DNA from 4 places in the Lysinibacillus sp. AR18-8 genome. Region 4 is predicted to be linked to each of the others. Evidence: riboswitches for the same ligand, from Rfam matches in the RefSeq annotation. Region 4 holds a riboswitch; each other region holds the start of a gene.
What was found. A riboswitch is a leader RNA that binds a small molecule or an ion and turns the genes downstream of it on or off. The one in region 4 is predicted to bind cobalamin.
Positions count from the first base shown of each region.

Region 1: another riboswitch for cobalamin. It lies ahead of metE (5-methyltetrahydropteroyltriglutamate--homocysteine S-methyltransferase); the one in region 4 lies ahead of BFM98_RS18500 (FecCD family ABC transporter permease).
Region 2: another riboswitch for cobalamin. It lies ahead of BFM98_RS06110 (ABC transporter substrate-binding protein); the one in region 4 lies ahead of BFM98_RS18500 (FecCD family ABC transporter permease).
Region 3: another riboswitch for cobalamin. It lies ahead of BFM98_RS06120 (hypothetical protein); the one in region 4 lies ahead of BFM98_RS18500 (FecCD family ABC transporter permease).

Region 1 is NZ_MDGU01000006.1:121,326-127,502, forward strand. Features, by position in the region: gene metE (5-methyltetrahydropteroyltriglutamate--homocysteine S-methyltransferase) at 148-2,445, opposite strand; cobalamin riboswitch at 2,620-2,799, opposite strand; gene BFM98_RS05330 (Lsa family ABC-F type ribosomal protection protein) at 3,364-4,845, shown strand; gene BFM98_RS05335 (hypothetical protein) at 4,877-5,296, opposite strand; gene BFM98_RS05340 (DUF3888 domain-containing protein) at 5,387-6,127, shown strand; gene BFM98_RS05345 (DinB family protein) at 6,155-6,177, opposite strand, start outside.
Region 2 is NZ_MDGU01000006.1:284,257-290,433, forward strand. Features, by position in the region: gene BFM98_RS06095 (class I SAM-dependent rRNA methyltransferase) at 1-904, shown strand, start outside; gene BFM98_RS06100 (S9 family peptidase) at 1,079-3,067, opposite strand; gene BFM98_RS06105 (NAD(P)/FAD-dependent oxidoreductase) at 3,136-3,813, opposite strand; gene BFM98_RS06110 (ABC transporter substrate-binding protein) at 3,866-4,858, opposite strand; cobalamin riboswitch at 5,022-5,208, opposite strand; gene BFM98_RS06115 (elongation factor G) at 5,391-6,177, shown strand, end outside.
Region 3 is NZ_MDGU01000006.1:291,123-297,299, reverse strand. Features, by position in the region: gene aspA (aspartate ammonia-lyase) at 1-827, shown strand, start outside; gene BFM98_RS06140 (methyl-accepting chemotaxis protein) at 987-2,231, shown strand; gene BFM98_RS06135 (YhfM domain-containing protein) at 2,427-2,747, opposite strand; gene BFM98_RS06130 (PH domain-containing protein) at 2,858-3,238, shown strand; gene BFM98_RS06125 (GNAT family N-acetyltransferase) at 3,401-4,168, opposite strand; cobalamin riboswitch at 4,414-4,597, shown strand; gene BFM98_RS06120 (hypothetical protein) at 4,824-5,579, shown strand; gene BFM98_RS06115 (elongation factor G) at 5,716-6,177, opposite strand, start outside.
Region 4 is NZ_MDGU01000027.1:42,610-48,786, forward strand. Features, by position in the region: gene BFM98_RS18485 (DMT family transporter) at 1-243, shown strand, start outside; partial or broken gene dapF (diaminopimelate epimerase) at 331-1,187, opposite strand; gene BFM98_RS18495 (heme ABC transporter ATP-binding protein) at 1,240-2,031, opposite strand; gene BFM98_RS18500 (FecCD family ABC transporter permease) at 2,037-3,083, opposite strand; cobalamin riboswitch at 3,230-3,416, opposite strand; gene BFM98_RS18505 (biotin transporter BioY) at 3,570-4,166, shown strand; gene BFM98_RS18510 (YdhK family protein) at 4,270-4,839, shown strand; gene BFM98_RS18515 (response regulator transcription factor) at 4,881-5,582, opposite strand; gene BFM98_RS18520 (sensor histidine kinase) at 5,560-6,177, opposite strand, start outside.

The sequences.
Region 1 (6,177 bases), on a different contig from region 4:
ATTAGTAATAAACATAACATGCTCGCATGTTCACGTCAATTTTACTTTCTGAAGATAATATATATATCGACGTAACATATAAAGACTAGGGATTTACCCTAGTCTTCGTTATTGGAGAGTAGATGTGGTAGATTAAAAATCATTTCGTTAGCTTGATGTAGATTGCTGTACAGCTTGACGCAACGTTTTAGTAGCAGCAACCATATTCGCTAAAGCTGCAACGGTTTCATCTTCTTTTCTCGTTTTTAAGCCACAATCTGGATTCACCCAGAATTGATAACGGTCCAGCACCTGTAGACTATCTTTCATAATAGCGAGCATTTCATCCTCGCTTGGTACACGAGGGCTATGAATATCATAGACGCCTAAGCCAATTCCTTTTTTATAGGGCTGTGCTTGTAGTGAGGTAATAAGTTCCCCATGACTTCGTGATGTTTCTATGGAAATCACATCTGCATCTAGTGCGCTAATTGGTTCGATGAAATCATTAAACTCGCAGTAACACATATGTGTATGGATTTGTGTTTCATCTTTGACACTAGATGTCGCAAGCTTAAAGGAATTGACAGCCCACTCTAAGTAAGCCCCCCATTCCTCCTTTCTAAGCGGTAAACCTTCTCTTAACGCTGGCTCGTCCACTTGAATAATTGATATACCTGCGTTTTCTAGTGCTTCCACCTCTTTACGGAGTGCTAATGCAATTTGATAAGCGACATCTTTACGGGACAAATCATCTCGCACAAAGGACCAATTTAATATTGTTACTGGCCCTGTCAGCATGCCTTTTACAAATCGCTTCGTTAGGCTTTGGGCATAGGCGGATTCTTTTACGGTAATTGGTGAAGCCCATGCAACATCTCCATAAATGATCGGAGGCTTCACACAGCGTGATCCATATGAAACAACCCACGCTTTCTCTGTAAAGGCAAAGCCAGTCAGCTTTTCACCGAAATATTCGACCATATCTGTACGCTCAAATTCACCATGAACAAGTACATCGATATCTAATTCCTCTTGTATGGAGATCCAGCGCTTTGTTTCGTCTTCTAAAAATGTTTCATAGGCTTCATTCGATAATTGATTCTTTCGCCACGCATTACGATTTCTTTTCACTTCATCTGATTGCGGGAAGCTACCGATTGTAGTTGTTGGAAACAGCGGTAATCCTAAGGCTTGTTGTTGGATCGTTTGTCGCTTCGTAAAATTACTGTGTCGTTCAAAATCTTGCTTTGTCACAGTTTGAACGGCTTGATGAATTAACTTATTTTGGCGGATTGGATGATTTTTTAGAGCCTCAATCGCCTTCATACTTTCTGAAAAATTATGTTGTAAGGAACCATCTTTATCTCGTCTATATTTAGTCAGCCCCGTGATTTCTACGATTTTCTCATCTGCGAAGGCCAGAGACTGCTTTAAAACAGGGTCAAGTTCATTTTCAAGAGAGGTTGTGATTGGAACGTGCTGTAGGTTACTTGATGGTTGAATCCATAGTTCAGCAGCATGACTTAGCTGTTCAATGGCTTGAATTGTCGCATTGACCTCCGCCAGGTTTGAACGCCAAATATCACGGCCATTCACTACCCCTATTCCTAATACTTTATCCTGCGGGAAACCAAATTGACGAAGTGACGCCATATTTCCTTTATAGCCATGAACAAAGTCCAAACCGAATCCTTGAACAGGCAATGTACTTAATGCTTCATAGGCACTTAAAGCTTCGAAATAAGTCTGTAGCATTATTTTAGCCTCAGGAACGGCAGTGGCTAACTGGTCATACATTTCTTTCACCAGCTTTATCTCTGCTGGATCAAGTGTTAAGACGAGGGATGGCTCTTCTAGCTGAATCCAAGTGGCACCTGCATCCACTAATTCTTTTAATACCTGCGTATAGAGTGGTAATAAAGCTAATAAGTACTCAACCTGTGTTAATTTGTTGTAGCCTTTCGTTAACTTATAAAATGTATAGGGACCAATTAGTGTCGGCTTCGCAATGATACCGAAAGTTTCCTTCGCCTCTAAAAAGTCGGCTAACACTTTATTTTCTGTTAGTTGTAAGGCTTGTCCCTCATACTCTGGAACAATGTAGTGATAATTTGTATTAAACCATTTTGTCATTTCACTAGCTACGGCTGTTTTGTCTCCTCTTGCTACACTGAAGTAGGTATGAAAATCGACTTTACCACCTTGCCAGTTAAAGCGCTTTGGAACTAAACCAAACATCAAAGCTGTATCTAACATTCTATCGTAAAACGTAAAGTCGCCAACTGTCACCATATCGATTCCAAGTTGCAGCTGCTTGTTTATTCTTGATAAACGGATTTTCTTTAATTTTTCCTCAAAGTCCTCCTCAGAAAGTTCATTGCGCCAAAATGCTTCTAGTGCTTTTTTCCATTCGCGTTCCTCCCCTATATAGGGATAACCGATCAATGTACTTGTATAGTTCATGTTTTTAAGCTCCTTTTTTAGAAAAAATAAAAAGCCATTCTCCTATTAGGAAAATGGCTGCATGTTAAAATTAATAATGCTAAAACAATACGAAAAAGTATCTACTTTCGCATAAACGTTATCGCACAGTGCCTATTTGGTCACTTTTCACCACCTATTTCCACGTAGGTATTTGGTGTGTACTAGAAATTGGCAGGTCTCCTGACTTTCCATCAACACGCCTCACAGCCTTCCCAGTTTCCCCAGTGGCATTTGTGATTTGCTCCGAATTACAGTTGCGGGACAGCGTCGGATTTGCACCGACTTCCCTTTTAAGCCAAACTTTCATTTGGCACCAAGTCTTACACAATATTCAATTATGCTCCTACTATAGCACATATTTCAGAATAGTAGAAATTATTTTTCAACTATTATATAAATTATTTCTATAAATATTATAGGAATTATTGTATAGTACTAAATGAAAATAAGGTTACATTGTATTCTGTAAAAAAATTTGTTACTATAAAAAGACAATTATGAGAGGACTGATGAATGGACAATGAAGAACTAAACTATATTTTTATTTGAATTGAATGATTTCAAACACAAAATATAGGGTTAGTCTATCCATTTTTAACTATCAGTTTGCATTTTATTTGTCATGACACAAATGGCAAATCGCATTTATTCAGAGAAAGACTAATCCTTCCAATGTACAATTGGAGGGTTTTTTTCTTGCTTTCATAGTTGATTTTGTACCTTTCATTTACCCATAAAGGAGAGGAAAAATATGAGCGATTCAGAAACTATTGTAACGCATGTAACACTCCGTATAAGTCGTTAATATCCATCTGCTTATACGGAGAAATGAACCATAGATGGATAGACCGACTTTGTATGAAAAGTAAACTGTTGCAATACAAAGGAGGAATTATCATGTCCATGATACAAGTACAAAACCTAACTTTTTCTTATCCAAGCAGCTTTGACAATATTTTTGAGAATGTCAACTTTCAAATCGATACGGATTGGAAACTTGGATTTATCGGTAGAAACGGACGAGGTAAAACAACATTCTTTCAGTTGTTATTAGGAAATTATGAGTATAGCGGAAAAATCATCTCTTCTGTAGACTTCACTTATTTCCCCTATCCAGTTTCTGATCCAAATAAATATACCCATGAAATATTTGAAGAAATTTGTCCTCAGGCAGAAGATTGGGAATGTCTACGTGAAATAGCTTACCTACATGTAGATGCGGAGGTCATGTATCGTCCTTTTAAAACATTATCCAATGGCGAACAAACAAAGGTGCTGCTTGCTGCGTTGTTTTTGACAGAGGGTCAATTTTTATTAATTGATGAACCAACCAATCACCTAGACACGGATGCACGAAAGACGGTTTCCGATTATCTTCGCAGGAAAAAAGGTTTTATTTTAATTTCACATGACAGAAGCTTTTTAGATGGCTGTGTTGACCATATCCTATCGATCAATAGAGCCAATATTGACGTTCAAAGTGGAAACTATTCTTCTTGGAAGTTAAATTTTGATCGTCAGCAGGAACACGAAGAAGTAACCAATCAACGACTGCAAAAAGATATCGACCGATTAAAACAATCCTCAAAGCGTTCGTCAGGTTGGTCTAATCAAGTGGAAGCCTCCAAAAACGGCACAACCAATTCAGGTTCCAAACTGGACAAAGGCTTTGTTGGACATAAAGCAGCCAAGATGATGAAACGAGCGAAGAACCTGGAATCCAGACAACAAAGAGCTATTGAGGAAAAATCAAAACTACTAAAAAATGTTGAAAAAACCGAGTCATTGAAAGTAGAGCCATTGGCATATCCATCAAAAGAAATGGTTGTTGTCACGGATGTATCGATTCGGTACGATGACCATATCGTGAATAAGCCTATTAGCTTCAAAGTGGCACAAGGGGATCGAGTTGTTTTAGATGGCAAAAATGGAAGCGGAAAAAGTAGTATGTTAAAACTTATTCTAGGTAAGCCCATCCAACATACAGGCTCGATAAAGTTAGCTTCAGGTCTAGTCATTTCCTATGTTCAGCAGGATACATCCCATTTAAAGGGATTGCTATCGGAATTTATTGAAGAGCATGGTATTGATGAGACGCTATTTAAATCAATCCTGCGCAAGATGGATTTTGAGCGTATTCAATTTGAGAAGGATATCTCTCATTATTCTGGTGGGCAAAAGAAAAAGCTGCTGATTGCTAAAAGCTTGTGTGAGAAGGCTCATTTATATATTTGGGATGAACCACTCAATTTTATTGATATCTATTCACGCATGCAGATTGAAGAGCTCATAAAAAGCTCTCATCTCACAATGGTGATTGTTGAGCATGATCAGGCATTTCAACAAACTGTAGCAACGAAAACGATAGCGATGTCGTAAAGAGAAGAATCCATTTATGGATTCTTCCTTTTTAATGATATTGAAACCAATGGATCCATTTAGAATTCGTCTCTTTTACGAGATATAGCTCACCTAGTGATGCACTTTGCGCTGGCAGTAATCTTGGAAACCTTAATCGAACAAACCAGGAGTGATTAGCCACATTTTCTCCACAGAAGTTCACCGCTATTTTATAGTAGTTCTCCTCCATGCCAGTTAATATGGGCATGGGCTTTATCACCTCAATTTGCCACTCCTGATAATCAGGGCTTGAGCCATATACTTTTGGAATGATGTCAGCTAATGCTTGACTAAGCTCGTCTTTGTCTTTCTCCGTTGTTTTCATCAATACATCTGGATTTGGACATTTTAAGCCTTCAGGTTCTGATCCCGAAGTAGCTGTTGGAAATAACAAAAGCATACATAAAAAGGGCATTATTATTTTTTCCATTGTTCAACTCCCTTTCTTTAAAAATGCTCGATAATTTACTGTGATTGGTGCACTCTATAAAGTATCATCCTGCAGAAAGGTCACTATTCCATGAAAAAATTTGCTTATGTTTTAATGGCTATCTTCACTATGTTCATTCTGCCATGTAAGATTTATGCGCAAAGTAAACAAGCTGATGAGCAACTAATCAGGGACACATTCATTACAATCCTTAATCCATTTATTGAAAAGGAAATTGATCATTACTACGGCTATCCTAAGCAGTATGGCTTGTATGATGTGAAAATTTTAAAAATTGTCAAAGAAAGTCAGTTTAGCTTTAAAGTTAGCGTGGAAGTTACGACCTTTGAGCATGCACATTCCCCACCCTACAGTAAGGAAATCATTACGTTTGAAGTCAGTCCAACTGGTGTCAGTACACTTCGCTATATACATGAGACAGATGATGTAGAAAAAGCAATAAACGCATTCTATAGGGCAACACTGTTAGATATACAGCAGAGTTTTAAGCTAGACTTAGCATCGTATACTTCCTACCGATACGATCAATTGCAATATCAAGCTGAAATTAATAATGATATGAAATCCCTTGCTAGGATTGCAGAGGAAATAGTGACCCATATTTTATTTCCTGAGCGAAAGATTCCCTACAAAAATGTCATAGACCCTGTCACTTTTATCAAGGGTAATATAGGTTATATGCTCTTTAAAAGGGCGGATGGTACAAATGTAAGCTATCAGCTGCAAAAGAAAGACGGCACATGGATCGTAACAGATAAAACAAGTAAGCCAGGTAGGAAAATGGAGGATCTGTTACCGTGGTATATATAGAAAAATGAAGCCAACTGATTCCATCAGTTAGGCTTCATTTTTTAAGAGCG
Region 2 (6,177 bases), on a different contig from region 4:
TGAAAACACAACAGCCTTTCGTGTGTTTAATGGTGAAGGAGATGGCATCGGCGGTCTTACGATTGATTTTTTTAACAGCTACTACATGGTAAGCTGGTATAGTGAGGGCATTTACTCATTTAAAGAAGTGGTGTATGAGGCGCTTGCTGAGACAGTAGACTACCAAGCGATTTATGAGAAAAAACGCTTTGATAGCAAAGGACAATATATCGAGCAAGATGATTTTGTAATGGGCACGCCAGGAGAATTTCCTATCATGGTGAAGGAAAATGGTATGACCTATGCGGTGCATTTAAACGATGGCGCCATGACAGGGATTTTCCTCGATCAACGTGAGGTACGATTGGCTATTCGTGAGCGTTATGCCAACAATACAGACATGCTGAATACATTTTCCTATACAGGAGCATTTTCTGTGGCAGCCGCTCTAGGAGGAGCCATCAAGACAACGAGTGTAGATGTGGCAAAGCGCAGTCTAGCCAAAACGATTGAGCAATTTAGTGTCAATCATATTGATTATGAGGCACAGGATATAAAAGTCATGGATGTCTTCCATTATTTTAAATATGCACAACGCCATGCTTTACAGTTTGACCTTGTCGTATTAGACCCACCTAGCTTTGCACGTACGAAGCAAATGACCTTTTCAACGGCAAAGGACTACCCTAAATTACTAAAGGACACGATTGCCATTACCGCTAAAAACGGCATCATTGTGGCTTCCACAAATAATGCCAGCTTTGGCATGAAAAAGTTCAAAGGCTTTATTGACCAAGCATTTAAAGAGACTCGTACACGCTATAAAATTGTCGAGGAATACGGTTTACCGAAGGATTTCCGTGTACCACGTGAATACCCTGAATTTAATTATCTGAAGGTCGTGTTCATCCAGAAAATCGACTAACCAATTGAGAATCACACCAAGGTGTGATTCTTTTTATGTAAGGAAAAGTTGATTCTACCTAAGGAGGTTCGGTACCTCTACAATAAAGGTTCCAAAAGATTGAAACGTTATAAACAAACAGAGCCTTTCTATTAAAAGTAGCCTAAGAAGATGTTCTCTTCTTAGGCCACCCGATTATAGATATTTCACAAACCAATCACGGATATATTCAAGTCGATTAATTCGTAATGTAGGCTTTCCACTTCTTGAAAGTTCATGATTCGCCTCAGGGAAACGCACGAATTTTGTTTGTTTTTTACGATATTTTAAGGCGATAAACAATTGCTCTGCCTGCTCAATTGGACAACGATAGTCTTTTTCACCATGTAAAATCAATAATGGTGTCTCCACTTTGTCTACATACTTCAGTGGCGAATGATGCCATAGCTTCTCTATATCATCGAGTCCTGCTTGAATTTGCCAGTCTGTAAAATAATAGCCGATATCACTGACACCAGCAAAGCTAATCCAGTTCGAAATGGAGCGCTGCGTCACAGCTGCTTTAAAGCGATTTGTATGGCCCACAATCCAGTTGGTCATAAAACCACCGTAGCTTCCACCAGTTACACCTAGACGATCTTGATCAATAAAATCATAGTGCTCCAGAGCGTAGTCTATCGCTGCCATTAAGTCCGCATAATCATTACCACCATAATCGCCACGTACTGCATCAACAAATTTTTGGCCATAGCCATGACTACCACGCGGATTAGTATAAAGCACTGCAAAGCCTTGTGCAGCAAGGATTTGGAATTCATTAAAGTAGGTATTGCCATACATTGCATGCGGACCACCATGGATTTCAAGAATGAGAGGATATTTCTTCCCTGCTTCATAGCCAACTGGCCTCATAATCCAGCCATTTACCTTCCAGCCTTCTGCACCTTCAAATTCGATACTCTCTGGAACAGCTAATGTTTTGGTTTTTAAAAAATCTTCATTAATGGACGTCAACTGTTCTTTGTCACCTGTTTTTAGGTTCACATAAAACAGATCGCCTGGATTGGTCGTTGTGCTAATAGCCGCAATAGCCTGATCGTTTTGCGCATCAAGTGAGAAGCCATAGACATATTGATCATCATGGATAGCTGGGTAAATTTCGCCATCTACATTTCCGTAATAAATCGCCGCATTGCCGTGATCTGTGACTTGGAAGTAGAAGCTATGATTATCATTCATCCATTGCACACGTGGTGACGCTACACCTTGCAGGAAATCACCGATGACATAATCACCAACAGGTGCATCAAATTCACTTGTTACACAGTTTAGTAGTTTTTGCTCCATGTCATAAATCCAAAGCTTTGCTTGTGTGGCATTTTCAAATTCACGTTCTCCACCTACAAAAGAAAGATAGCGACTATTCGGAGACCAAGCTGTTTGGTAATAAGCACCCGAACCTTCTGTTAGCTTGTGACTCTGCTTAGATTCTAACTCCAATAAATAGATATCCACATTAAATGAGAAATCTAAATCCTCTGCCTTATCTGCTAAGTACGTAAGGTATTTGCCATCTGGCGACCAAGTACCCAGATGGCAGTACTCTTTGCCTTCTGTCACTTGTTCTAGCTCTCCTGATGCCACATTGACAATGGCAATATGGGTAAACTGCTCCCTATCAATAAATCCACCAGCATCCGATTTGTGTTTCATTTTCTCAATTTCTAGTGGCTTTAGTTCTTTGTCCTTTTTCTTCTCATCCTCCGCTTTATCTAGGATGGTTTCATCTTTCCCTAGCACGACTGAAAAAGCAATTTTCTTGCCACATGGTGACCAGACAGGGGAGGTCGCTCCATTTTTACAATGTGTCACCTGTTTTGCCTCTCCACCTGCTTTCGAAAGAACATAAATTTGCGACTTACCTGTTCTCGTTGACAAAAATGCAATTTGACTGCCATCTGGTGACCAAACAGGGGAACTCGTTCTATCTTCACCAAATGTCCATTGCTGTGGTGTTTTGTCCTTCAAGTTTATGTAAAACAAATTCGATATATAGTCGTTTTTCTTCTCGTCCATACGAGTCTCTACATAAACTACCTCTGTCCCATCTGGTGAAAGCTGTGGATCTGCTACTGATTTTAAGTGATAAAGATCTTCTGGTTGAATCCCTTGTTTCGATGTCATGTTCTTGCTCCTTTGTATTGTAATTTTCTGTCTTACTACAATACTTCGACACCCTAAGTAATATTCCTCTATTTAATTGAATTTTTTACTAGTTCCCAATATTCCGCTGACTTTGTTCTGCGATAAAATTTATAATAGGGCTCATTTGGGCGAGCATGCTCCTTATAAAGATTTATCAGGTGCAGTAAAAAATCTTCAATTTGTGTGACGTCTACCCTCTTAGCGAATAACGTGCCTGCCTGTGCCTTTGCTCCCATTGGTACTGCCCCTAAATAGACATCAAAGCTTTCTTGTTGGTAAACGAGTCCAATATCATCATAGACTGCATTGTAGCAAGCTGATGCACAGCCATTAATATTGACACGCACTCTTGCAGGTACCTTCATCCCCTCTATGGCATGATAGAGCTGTTCGGTTATCGGAGCAGCCTCCATTTTCTCCCCATCACAAAAATCGCAGGCCTTCATGGCTATGATTGAACCAGAGGGAGCAACATAAAGACCTGCTTCCTGTAAGGCTTGCACCGCTTCCGTGGCATCGCACGTTGGTATGGATACGAGTATACTATAGGAAGCAGAATATTTTATCGCCCCCTTTTCGCCAGCAATTTCGGCTATTTTTTGGAATTGTGCAGGAGTATAATGCTTATTAATAATGCCAGGGCTAACGGCTAGACGGGTAAACTCACCATGACGGTTCAGTGTTTCAAATGTTTGATCTGGTACATTTTTTTGAAATGCGTTCATTTTTATCGCTCCTTATAAAAAAGGGGCTAGCAAAAACGCTAGCTCGAATGGATTAAAAGTTTTCAGGATAGAAGCCCTTTGCTAAAATTTCAATGGCCTCTGCCGCACGAACCCCTTCAGACGCTGCTGAAAGTGGCAGGATGACAAAGCGCTCATTTTTGACTGCTTCCATCTCCTTTAAGGCTGGATCATTTTTTAAGAATTGGATCTTTTGGTCTGCCGTTGTTTCACCGTAATCAATCACGACAACTACCTCTGGGTTGCGGTCTACTGCATCTTCCTTCGACACAGTTGTCCAGCCTGATTCCACATCACCAAAGATATTTTGTCCACCCGCGATTGTCACAAGCTCATTCATAAAGTTTTGACCAGCTGTAAATACATCCTTTTCACCGCTATCAAACACAAGAACACGTAATTTTTCGCTATCTTTTGGTAATTTAGCTTGTACTGCCTCTACATCTTTCGTCATTTGCTCAATTAAAGCTTCGCCACGATCCTCAATACGGAAAATCTTCGCGATATTGCGAATATCTGTGAAAATATCCTCTATTGTTGGCTTTGTCATGTTGGAAGCCGTATGTAAATACGTATGGATGCCTAATTCTTCAAGCTCTTCTGGTGTGCCTACACCCTTTTCGCCAAAGCCACTTTTCCAGCCAGCATATAGGAAATCTGCCTCGGCATCGATGACTTGCTCCTTCGTTGGGTATTGATCGGAAAGAACAGGGACCTTATCGTATGCCTCTTGCAGTGGTTCATAGATTTTATCATCTAAGTAAGCTGTCCCTACCATAGAATCCTCTAAACCAAGTGCTAGCATAATTTCTGTCACATGCTGATTTAAGCTAATCGCTTTTGTTGGTGCTTCCGTATATGTTTGAGTTGTGTCATTATTTTCAATGGTTACTGCTGCTGCCGCCTCAGATGGCTCAACCTTTTCACCTTGTGCAGCTGATTCCGTTTTGTCCTTTGCGTTACAAGCCCCTAAAACAGCGACCAAGGCAATGATCATCATCAGCCATATACTTTTCCATTTCTTCATGTCCTTTTCTCCTTTGCTGTTAAAATATAGAAAGAAATCAGAGACTTCTTTACTACTAAGGTAGTTGGAAGGGCATAAAAAAACCCTCTTGTCGCCAAGAGAGTAGCATAGTGAAATAACGGTATCATTACCTTCATCACTATCCCCATCCTCGTGGTTCTTAGTCAAAAAATACATACTGGCAGGTATCCTGGCTTAGGTTCATCATCTATACGCCTTCCCATAGTTTCACTACAGTGGCATTCTGTATAGACTCCCCATTTACAGTTGCGGGACAGCATCGGAATTGCACCGATTTCCCTTTTAAGCAAATGACAAATGCCATTTGCACCAATACGTTCTATAATGGTCAATACTATTGATAGACTAGCAGAAGAAAATTTATCGCGCAATCAGTAGTATGACACTAAAAGTATAATCATCATTATATTAGCACTATTTTGACATAAAGACGAACTATTTTACAAGAAATATAGAAGCTAGTATTCTGTTACAATAAAAAGATAGCATTCTATAGAAACGAGGATTTCTTATGTACAAAACGATCGGTGTACTTGCGCACGTGGATGCAGGAAAAACGACCTTCTCTGAGCAAGTGCTTTTTCATACAAATAGTATTCAAGCACGGGGGCGAGTTGATCATCAGGATACCTTTCTTGATCATCATGAGCTAGAGCGCAGACGAGGCATTACGATATTTGCCGAGCAAGGGCGCATGAATATTGGCGATGATACATACACATTGATTGATACGCCAGGGCATGTCGATTTCTCCCCTGAGATGGAGCGTGCTATTCGTGTGATGGATTATGCCATTATTATCATTAGCGCTGTCGAAGGGATACAGGGCCATACAGAAACAGTGTGGCAACTTTTACGTCAATACCATGTCCCTACCTTCTTCTTTATCAATAAAATGGATCGTGAGGGTGCCAATATGGAGGCTGTCATCAGACAGCTTCGCAAAGATTGCTCTCAGCATGTATTGCTCATCGATGAGCCACTGCGAGCAGACTATGTATCAAATAATATTATGGAATGGCTGGCGGAGCGCGACGAAAAATTGCTTGATGCCTTTCTAAATGAGTCATTGGAGCATGAACAGTGTCTTGCTCAATTAAAGGAAATGATTAAAAATGAAGGTGCCTTCCCTTGCTTTGCTGGCTCGGCCTTAAAGGATGAGGGCATTCAGGAATTTCTTGACCAGCTCCCGCTGTTAACGGCTTCCCATTTTGACAAGGATGCCCCATTTGAGGGCGAGGTTTTTAAGATTCGTCATGATGGTCACCAGCGTTTAACCTTTATGAAGGCAACCAAGG
Region 3 (6,177 bases), on a different contig from region 4:
AAGAGTTTGAAGCTTATTGCCTCGTTATCAACCGTGACATCGTACGCATTCGTCAAACTCGCCCGAATTTATATGATGTGAACATGGGTGCAACGGCTGTCGGAACAGGCTTAAATGCCTTCCCAGACTACATTAAATCTGTTGATGAGCATCTTGCTGAAATTTCTGGTTTACCATTAAAAGGTGCAACGCATTTAGTGGATGCAACACAAAATACAGATGCCTACACAGAAGTATCAGGCGCTTTAAAAATCTGTATGATTAATATGTCTAAAATTGCTAATGACTTGCGTTTAATGGCTTCTGGTCCTCGCGCAGGCTTAGGAGAAATCCTGTTACCAGCTCGTCAACCAGGTTCTTCAATTATGCCAGGTAAAGTTAACCCAGTTATGCCTGAGGTGCTGAATCAAGTAGCCTTCCAAGTAATTGGGAATGACCATACAATTTCTCTAGCATCGGAAGCTGGTCAATTAGAATTAAACGTAATGGAGCCTGTATTAGTGTTCAACCTAATCCAATCGATTAGCATTATGAATAATGTATTCCGTGCGTTTACAGAAAACTGCTTAAAAGATATTGAAGCAAATGAAGAGCGCATGAAAGAATATGTAGAAAAAAGTGTAGGCGTGCTAACAGCAGTTAACCCTCACATCGGTTATGAAGTAGCTGCTCGTCTAGCACGTGAAGCTATTTTAACAGGTCGTTCAATTCGTGAGCTTTGCATTGAAGAAGGCGTCCTAACAAAAGAACAATTAGACTTGATTTTAGATCCATATGAAATGACACACCCAGGTATTGCGGGTTCTAGTATCATGAAATTAAAATAAAACGAGCAATGATGGACTGTAGACATGCCCTAAAAGGCTGTCTATAGTCTTTTTTTGTAGACCTTTTCTCATATAAAATAGAGCGTATCCTTATGTATTTTAGGATTATTCAACTATAATAATGGTATGGAAGACATATTTTAGTTGGGGGAATTTGTAATGAGTTTACGAAAAAAGAGTTTACTTGGCTTTTCCGTTTTAAATGTTTTAATGATCGTTATTTTATTTATCGATTTAGCCAATGTAACGACATTAGATTGGTTTTCTACCGTGTTAACGATTGTAGGCATCGCTATTACACTATCTTACACAGTGTATGTCCACTACAAAGTGATACAGCCTATCAAACAAATCACAGAGGCTGCACAAGGAATTACGGCAGGTCAATTAGATACCGTTGTCATTGAGGTTCGTGATAATGATGAAATTTCTCAACTAGCACAATCCTTTTTAGAGATGCAGGAACAATTACGAACAATGACACAAAAAATTGCGCACAGCTCTACAGATTTATCGGCAAGCATCGAGGAATTATCTGCGAGTACGAATGAAATTACGCTTGCTGTGGAAGAAGTAGATCAACAAATGGAGAAGACGTCAGAGGGCTTGAAGCAAGCAGCACAATCGGCTAATGATAGTGCTAAATCTATGCAAGAAACCGTTGATGGCATTGAGCGAATTACAGTAGCCACACAAGATGTGTTTGTGCATGCGAAAGATGCTAGCGAGATAGCAGGAAATGGTGCAAATATTTTACATGTGGCAAAAGAGCAAATGCAATTTATTTCCTCTTCAACAGAAAAAACAAGTGGATTGATGCAGCAATTATCCCTTAAAATGTCAGATATTAAATCAATGACAGATATGATTACTACCATTACAGATCAAACAAATCTACTAGCATTAAATGCGGCCATAGAAGCAGCACGCGCTGGGGAGCATGGTAAAGGCTTTGCCGTTGTAGCTGAAGAAGTGCGTCAATTAGCAGAACAATCAAAGCACTCTGCTACGCAAATTGTGGATTTAGTTGTAGGAATAGAAAGTGATACAAAACAAGTAGCCTCATCAGTAGAAGCTGATTTGAAAAATGTTCAACAAGGAGTGTATGTCATTGACGAAGCGACAAAATCATTTGGCACAATTTCACAGCATGTTAGTCAGATGACAAGTCAGCTGGAGGATATTTCGACGACAGCTGAGCAGCTTTCAAGTAGCGCCAATGAAGTGGCATCCACTGTGACAACCATCGCAGCTGGCATGGGCAAGCTATCGAATTATACAGAAGCTGTTTTACATTCAATGGATGAGCAAACAGCCTCAATGCAAGCAGTTAATCATGTCACACAGGATTTAAGTGTCCAAGCGGATAACTTACAAAAGTTAACTAACCAGTTTCAGGTTTAGGCAATGAAAAGGTATGTTGCTAGGTTTTTAAGCCCTAAATAAGCCTTTTCATCAATACTACGAAAAGCCGCACAATGGCACTAATTGACCATAAAAACACTTTCCTAGAATACATGGAAAGTGTTTTTATGGTCGAACCAGCGCAATTAGTTTCCCAGTGAACTCCTCAGATAGTGTGTAGATCGTATGCGTATCCTAGACATGCATCAAACTACTGTTTTGACCTTTATCACCTAACCAAAGATGATAGCCATATTTGTTTCCTGCCTTATCCACTATTTGTACATCATATTCTGGCGAAGCCATATTGACAATACCCTCGTCTTTGACAGCTGTTGCAATGGCTTGTTGGAATAGTGTAAGTGATTCTTCATCCGTATATTCTTTAAAAAAATCAGTGTTCACCTTGTTAAATTTAGCACCAATAGAAATGCTGACCTTAGCTAATTCTTCATCTGGTTTTTCATTACATCCTAGTAAAACAACGGCTAGTAGAGACACTAAGGCAGCTATCATTATTCGCAACCACTCACCCCCTTTATAGGCTAAATAATACCACCATTTCCTGTCGTAGCTCTCACTTCTTTGTAATACATTAAATAAACGAGAGTGAAAGGGGACAGATAGTGGGCTTATTTGATGGATTGATCGGCAATGCAAGCGAGGTGAATTTAGAAAAACTACAGGAGGAGGTCCATAATTTATTAATTCCAAACGAGACAGTCAAGAACGCCTATAAAATTATTAGAGACACGTTTATTTTTACCAATAAACGATTGATCCTCATTGATAAGCAAGGAGTGACTGGCAAGAAAACAGAGTATCATTCCATTCCCTATAAAAATATCGTTCATTTTTCAGTCGAAACAGCTGGAACATTTGATTTAGATGCAGAGCTTAAAATATGGGTGTCTGGCAGTCCATTACCGATTCAAAAAAACTTCAATAAGGCGACAAATATTTATAAGGTGCAAAGCGTCTTAGCACAGTATGTGTTGGGGACGTAATGAAGGTGCTAATAGTACATGTGCACAACCAAAAGCCCGCAAATATGCGAGGCTTTTTTGTCGTGCCAGAAGAGGACGGCGTAAGGGATTTTAAGTCGGCTTCATGATTACGGTAGGCTCGAAAATACTGATAAGCGTAAATAAGAACGCCTTGCCGAAGTCTTATTCAAAGACAATCATTTCTCCAACTTCTTTAAACCCGAAGCGTTTGTATATATTCTTTCCATCCTCTGATGCCTGTAAGACTACGGGCTTTCGCTTATCAATTGTTTGACTGAGTAGGAATTGAAACATCTCACTGCCATACCCCTTGCCCCTATACGCATCTTTTGTCATCACATCATAAATCCCATAGCTATGTTTACTGTCTATTAATAATCCCGTAGCGATAGGTATTTCCTTTAAACAGCCAATAAACATTCGAGCATTTGATGCTAACTTTTCCTGTGAGAATTTATGAAAATAAGTTTCTAATGCTTCTCTTTCTGCTGTTTCTCCAAATAAACTTAGAAAAACTTCCTTATATTGTAGAAGCTCTTCCTTGTTGCTTACTTCTGTGATGGTAAGATGATTGGAAATTCGTGGACCTGTGTGAAGTGTATGGTCAAGCTTCATCATCATATTTCGTTCAGCTTCCTGTAAATTGCAGTCTTTTATCAGCTGTATCCAATCATCGCTTAGATAGTTGGCATCCACCCACGTGTTGAAAGGAAGTTTATTAACAATGAAATGATTAATCCTTTGTTTAAGATGATTTTCCTTATGAATCATAGGCGATTTCACTACTAGCAAATTAAATGTATCAGTTGGAATATTTGTATTGGCTATGACAAAATGAGCTTCCTCTATAATTTGTCCAGAAACAGCTTGAGTAAATAGTTTCATTTTTTCCTCTAAATTACTCGTCACTAATTGTTGACTTGCTTTCATATCTTTCATCCTTTCACTATTAGTAGTGCGCACTATCTTTTATTATAGAGTCATTGAAAGATTAAAAATACTGAGTTCACCGTTTTTATATCCTCCCATAATTTTCAGAAAACAATCAGGCACGAAAAGCAAGGATGATTAGTAGTTTGGAAAATATTGTGATATTTGACTTTAGAAAAACACTACTTTACAATTGATTTTAGTAATCTAATAGGAATGTGCATATACTCATTCCTTTGACAACTGAATAGCGTGTAGTAATAGGTGCAAATTGCGTGCAATTTGCTTAAAAGGGAAGTCGGTGCAAATCCGACACTGTCCCGCAACTGTAAATGTGAGCGACTTTTCAGTATCCACTGTCTTTGGACGGGAAGGAGAAAAGAAGCGATGATCATGAGTCAGGATACCTGCCTGTTACGAGTACACACCATAAACCTACGAGGAATAGGAGGTGGCATGTTGACAAAACAGAATGCTCTGTTCGTCACAGTACGTCAAACGCCCATAGTAAATGAAAGGGTTCACAATCGAACTCGTTCACACATACTTAGGGTTTGTTTGGCATTGTGTGATGAAAGAAGATAAAATGAAGGATTTCCTCAAAAGTAGGGAGTCCTTTTTGTTTTGAAAATATGTACGCAAAGGGGATGCACGTATGACAAATATTCATGTAACGACAACGTTGGAAACGCCTTATGAAGATCTGAACATTTGTAAGCAACCACGAACAGAAGTTGCCAAGAAAGCGAAAACAAGAATGGTGGTCGAGTCTCTGATCGATCAATTATTAGCAACGAAGCTGATTCGCAATGATCGCTTCTTTGAGCAAATCTTATATAATAAAGAAATTATTTGGATACAAAATGGGGATGTGGACGGTCATCTTTTAGCGAAAGCAGCCATAGCAGATGAACTAAAAACAAAGACGAATAGTTTTATGATGTACATGCCGACCAATCCGATTGTCTATGAGGTCAACGGAGAAGCGTATCACTTAATTACGCGCATTGATTCTACACGCGCAAAGCCCAACCTCGACCGTCTATCATTGGAGCCAAAGCCTGTTTTAAGTGCCGCTCGTGTCAATGACTTATTATGCTCGATTGTCATGCGCTTTTACGAAACATATTTATATGATTTAGCATCTCATCATGACAAACTCATTGCATTTGTGCAGCAGGAATATGCCCAATTTATTGAAGCGGTGCAAGCGTTAAATGATTATCATTTCAACTGGCATCCACGTGGCAACGGTCACGAGCTTTTACTGCAATTAATTGATCATCTACAACTATTAAAAAGTCAACCTGGTAAGGTACTAATTGATTTTACGAACAAGCATGACTATGTAATAGTTGAACCCGCATATTTGTTGGACAATCCAACAAAGAAAGCTGTCGGTGCACTATAAAAACAAGCCCTCCATTTTTTGGAGGGCTTGTAATATCTTATGGCAGGGTAGAGATATATTGATGCCCAAGCAAGAAATACCCGCGCTAGAGCGATGGATACCCGTGGAAGCCGAGGAAATACCAGAAGTGCCCACCCTACAGGCAATGCATGGCTGCCTGTGCTTCTTGCCATGGAACCGAATATCCTTTGCCCTTAGCACAAAAGATACTAGAGGAACTATACTCAGGGTCGGCATTTTTATCGTAGCCAATCTGTGCAATCACATCCTCTGTATTATGGCACACATCATAGCCATCAAATTGGAGTGTGAGTGCACCTTTCCCATTTGTATAGGCGGCAAAGGTTGTGCTGTAGCTCATTAAAGTGGCAACAGGTGCACGACCTGTTAGGATAACATCCGTTTCGGATAAAATCGGGTCATCGAACGTGCCAGCTGCTTGCTGAATATCAGTCATCATACGACTGATAAAGTCATTTGAAGCTTTCATTTTAAAGCGATAATAGGGTTCAAGTAGGACATTTTGTGCCTGCTCCAGCCCCTGACGCAGGGCACGGAAACTGGCTTCACGGAAATCTCCCCCCGATGTATGTTCATT
Region 4 (6,177 bases):
CAGCATAAAACATTACGAAACTTAATGTTATATATTGGTGGTTTTGGTGTGTCTTTTGCCCTTTTATATGCATCCTTCAACTATTTGCAGTTAAGTATTGCCTATGTTGTTTGGGTAGGAATTGGTACTGTTGGAGCTGTACTCGTAAATATCATTTTCTTTGGCGAATCCAAAAATCTATCACGTATTATCAGTATCATAGCAATTATCGTAGGTGTAGCAGGCTTAAAAGCAGTATCTTAATGGCTTTACAATATAGGACGCCACTCTTAAATCGGAGGCGTCCTGTATTCATCTTATTTAAAATGGCATGACGAAGAATGGGAGTAATTAAGATAAAAATTCATAAATACCATCCGCGATAAATTCTGCAGGTCCACGCATCCAGATATGATCATTGTCAGCCCATCGTATGACTAAGTCACCGCCACTAAGTTGGACTACTATCTCTTCTCCCTTCTGACAAAAACCATTTAATATAGCAGCCACTACCGCTGCACAAGCACCTGTCCCACATGCCTCTGTTATACCCGAACCTCGTTCCCAAACGCAGCATTTTAATGCCTTCTCATGAACAACCTCTACAAACTCAACATTGCAGCGATAAGGAAATCTCATATCGTTTGCTATAATACCGCCTAATGTTCCTAATGGTACTTGCTCGATCGCATTCACAAAAACTACAGTATTCGGATTGCCAAAAACAAAGCTGTTACCAAAAGAGATTGTTGGGGTAAAGGAAATATCTCATTGATGACAAGCTCATTTGGGTTTCCTAACATCGGAATGTCTTTGCGCAATAAGAGAGGTTTGCCCATATCGACAATCACTTCTATTACACGATTGTCTTGCACCACTACCTGTGCCAGCATAATCCCGGATTTCGTTTCAATCGTAATTAGCTCTTGTCGTACAATATGACGTTCAAAAATATACTTAGCAACACAGCAAAGACCGTTACCACAATTTGTCCCCTCAGATCCATCTTTATTAAATACACGCATACCACAGTCAGCAATTTTAGAGGGTTGGATAATAATCAATCCATCTGAGCCAATACCAGTATGGACATTGGCCATTTTTTGAGCCAATTCACAAAAGATATCTTCCTTGTAATCATGTTGGAAAAGATCAAGATAGATATAGCTGTTGCCAATACCATGCATTTTCGTAAAGGCTATTTGCATACAGTCACTCCTTAAAGGATGTTTTATGTATCTAATAGAAGATGAAACTTTTCTATATTTGGCTAAACCCCTTCGTGAACTGTTCAGGAACATATGTAAGATACGGCTTCCCTGTCATTGGATGTATTTGAATATCCGCAAAAACACCAAATACATCTTGCAGCACTGTTGGCGTAAGTACTTCCTCTGGTGTACCATGACAAACTATTCGCCCTTGCTGTAAAACGTAAATTTGATTGCAATACATAGCAGCAATATTCAAATCATGTAAAGCTGCTACTACGGTTAAATGCAAAGTCTGAATTAAATCCATAAGTTGAAGTTGATGTTGAATATCTAAATGATTCGTCGGCTCATCTAATATTAATATCTGTGCTTGTTGAGCGAGTGCCCTTGCAACCATGACACGTTTTTTCTCGCCACCAGAAAGCGAACTAAAGCTTCGTTTCTCTAAATGCGATATGCCCGTTTGTCTAAGAGCCTCTTTAACAATTTGAAAATCTTTCTCTTGATCAAGCTCTAACAGCTTTTTATGTGGGGTTCTTCCCATACTGACTAAATCATGCACAGTGAAATCAAATAATACGGGTGTCTCTTGGCTTACAACAGCCAAATTTTTCGCAATTGCTTTACTTGATTGCTTTAATATATCTTGCTCATTTAATACTACTGATCCACTTTCAGGTTTTAGGAGACGATACATATTTTTTAACAATGTTGATTTTCCGCTCCCATTAGGACCAATTAATCCAACAAATTGCTTTTCTTTTATTTGAATGCTTACATCATGCAGTATACGCTGATCGTAAATGGAGAATGATACTTTTTTCGCTTCTAATGTCATGGAAGTTAATCTCCTTCACCGAAAGAATAGTTGTTACGACGGAGAAGCCAAATGAAAAATGGTCCTCCACAAAAAGCTGTAATAATACCAATTGGCATTTCCTGAGGAGCAATAATAATTCGAGCAAAGGCATCTGCCCATACTAAGAATATTCCACCTATTAAAGCACTGATAGGTATTACGTATTTATAGTTTGAGCCCACAATTAAACGCACAATATGGGGAATAATCAATCCCACAAATCCTATAGAACCACTAACTGCGACAAGCACACCTGTTAATAGAGATACTAGTAGTATTAACTGAATACGGAATTGCTGAAGATTAACGCCTAATGTCACTGCCGCCTCTTCTCCTAGTAATAATAAATTTAAATTGCGATAGTGTAGCCACAGTAGCCCAAATACAACCAAGAATACGAAAGCTGGAATCACAATATTATTCCATTTGGCTCCAGCTAAACTACCTAGCATCCAAAACATAACAGCCTTTAAGGCCCCTTCTTGCTTTGACATCATTAAAATAAAGTTAGAGATAGCCGTTAAGATAAAGGACACAGCCATGCCTGCCAATAGCAAGCGGAAAATAGAGACACGTCCCCCAACACGTGATAAGAAAAAGACAAGTGCAATGGCAAGTAATGAACCAAGGAATGCGGATACTGAAAGAGCGTAAATACCTAAAAATGAAAAGGCTCCTAAAATAATCACAGAAGTAGCTCCGACAGCTGCCCCTGAAGAAATCCCTAGAATATACGGGTCTGCAATAGAATTACGTACTAGTGCCTGAATGGCTGCCCCTGCAATAGCTAACCCCGCTCCTACTATCGCAGCTAGCAAAACACGAGGTGCTCTTATTTGCCAGATGATGATTTCCTGAGAGCGACTCCAATCTTGCTCGATCGAATTTTGTATAAAAGGAATTTTAGAAAGAATAACTTTCCATACATATAACGGTGTAACTGAAACTGAGCCAACCATTACAGCAAAGGTCATTGAAACAATTAATACCATGAAAAGTACGAAGGAAAATAACATAAATTTTTTATTCATCTGTTTTAAACTCCTACTGAATATTGATGAATGAAGCAATAAAAAAAGGTATCCCATGCGAAAATGCGCATAGAAATACCCAAGATTAAACAAAGTCAGAAAAATATCCAGCTATTGTCCGTAATTGCTTGCATCCTCGTGGGCATTACAGGTATTACTAAATGGCAGGTCTCCTGGCTTCGATTCACTATCCTATAATTGCCTTCCCATTCTTAAACAGTGGCAAATCATATTATAGGATTCCTCGTTACAGTTGCGGGACAGCGTCGGACTTCCACCGACTTCCCTTTTAAGTGACATTCAAAATGTCACACCAATAGTATTTGAAGTTATAAAATTGTGACGGTTCTATCATACATTTTTATAGATAGATAGTCTACTTCAATTTAATTCAACAATTGAGTTAACTTATATAAATAATAAGGTTGACACAAATACATTCGTTTTTTACACTAGCAGTAATAACTTATAAAACGAGGTGAAATCATGGCAACTGTTACACAACATAGTCACCATAAGTTAAGAACTGTTGACATTACCTACATTGGATTATTTACAACGTTAATGATGGTGGGTGCTAATATCACTTCCTTTGCACCTTTTATGGTAGTTGGTGGTGTACCCATTACGCTTCAAACCTTCTTTGCAATTTTAGCAGGGCTTATTCTTGGTAGTAGAAAAGGTGCGCTCGCCTGCACAATTTATATGTGCGTAGGATTGGCAGGAGCTCCTGTCTTTGCTCGTTTCGGTGGTGGAATTGGCCAAATTTTAAGCCCTACCTTTGGGTTTATTATTACATTTATATTTGCGGCATTTGTTGCGGGGTTAATCGTAGAACGAAGCGGAACAAAGAAAAGTTTTATCGTAGCTGCTTTGGTAGCAACGGCTATAAATTATTTGATAGGAACAAATTGGATGTTTTTTGCCTATAAGCTATGGGCAAGTGCGCCAGAGAATTTTTCATATAAGCTCGCTTGGCTTTGGATGATTCCTCCACTACCAAAAGATATTATTTTAGCTATTTTTGCTGGTATCTTCGCCCATAGATTACAAAAAACATTGAAGATCATGCCCATTCAATAGCATATCTCCCCGCCAGACTAAAGAAATGTTTTTCATAGGTTATATCCATCGTTTCTGCACATTTATTTGCTACATTAGGAGCACATAGTGAGGAGGATATCATATGAAATTCAATAAAAGATGGTCAGTCGGACTATTATCAGTAGTCGCTCTAATTAGTTTATCGGCTTGTACAGAGGATCAAACAAAACCTGCGTCCACTTCTAATGAAGCTGCTGAAGAAATGGATCATTCTACAATGAACCATTCAAGTTCTGGCGAAGTACCAGTAACGTTAAAAAAAGCTGAAAATCCGAAATTTCCTATAGGAAGCACAGCCATTATTACAGATGGACATATGGAAGGTATGAAAGGGGCCGAAGCAACAATAGTAGGTGCCTATACTACAACTGCCTATGTTATTTCCTATGAGCCTACAACTGGTGGAAAGCGAATAGAAAAGCATAAGTGGGTAATTCATGAAGAATTAATTGACCCACAAGAAGCACAACTGGCTCCTGGAACAGAAGTAAAAACGGACGCAACACATATGGAAGGTATGGAAAATGCGACTGTCCTTATTGACGAGGCTGTGCAAACAACTGTATATATGGTTGATTATACTTCCACTACAAGTGGTGAAGCTGTAACAAATCATAAATGGGTAACAGAAGAAGAGCTTAGTCCAAAATAATAGAAATAACCTCTACCTTCAATTCTGGTAGAGGTTATTTTCTAGCTTTTATGTTCCATTTGCTTTCTCTTTGCAGACTTATGCCATTTATAGCCGATGCCCCAAACGGTTTGCAAGTAATCATCCGCCGGAAAACCACTTTTTCTTAATTTTTCTCGTAAATTACGTACATGTGAATCAATGGTACGATCTTCAATCGTTACATCATATCCCCAAACGGCATGTATAAGGTGTTCTCTAGAAAATGCTCTATTTTGATAATCTAAAAATAGGGCGAGCATGGCAAATTCCTTTGGTGTTAATGGAATTGCCTTATGTTGAAAATATACTTCAAAGGACTCTCTATCTAAACAAAGCCCTTCAAAGTTAATCACTTTTTCTTCAGATATCGTTCTTCTTAATACAGCATGTATGCGTGCTAACAATTCTTCCTCATCAAAAGGCTTTAAAACGTAGTCATCAGCACCAAGATTTAAACCTTTTACAATATCAGCGTGTTCTCCTTTTGCAGTAAGCATAATGATAGGAACATCCCAAAACTTCCTAATTTCCTGGCAAACCTGCCACCCATCCATCTCTGGCATCATAATATCCAAAAGAACTAAATCCACATGCTCTTCTTCTAAAAAATGCAATGCCTCTTGTATAGAAGACATTGCTCTACAATTAAATAGTGGTTCCAAATAAAGGGTTAATAAATCTAACATTCTTGGTTCATCATCAATGCATAAAATCGTTTTCATTCATTTCTACTCCTTTAAATGATAATTCAAAAGTAGTCCCTTTATTTATTTCACTTCTAACCTTTATTTCTCCCCCATGTGCTTGTACTAGCTCCTTGACAATAGCAAGCCCAAGTCCAGATCCACCTAAAGCACGACTACGTGATTTTTCCACTCGATAAAACCGATCAAAAATATACGGTAAATCCTTCTTTGGAATTCCTTTCCCTGTGTCTTCAACGATGATGCTTAAAATTCCACTGTCTTGTTTTACAGTGACTGTAGTCATATCTCCTGGTGCACAATAGATTAATGCATTATTTAATAGATTAATCAGAATTTGCTCAAGTCTTGCTTCATCTGCACATAGTGTTAAGCCATTATCACAACGTACAACTAAATAGATACCTTTATCTTGAAAAGCGGGACTTAATTTTTCTTCAATGCTTGTAAAAAACGGCTCTAAATGTAAGCAATGTTTTTCAATTACAAATGAGTTTTCATCCATTTTCGCTAAATCAAATAAATCTTTGATTAATCTAGAAAGTCTATTTGTTTCTTCTATTATAATAGCTAAATACTTTTGACGATCTTGCCCTGTTAAATCCCGTTTAGC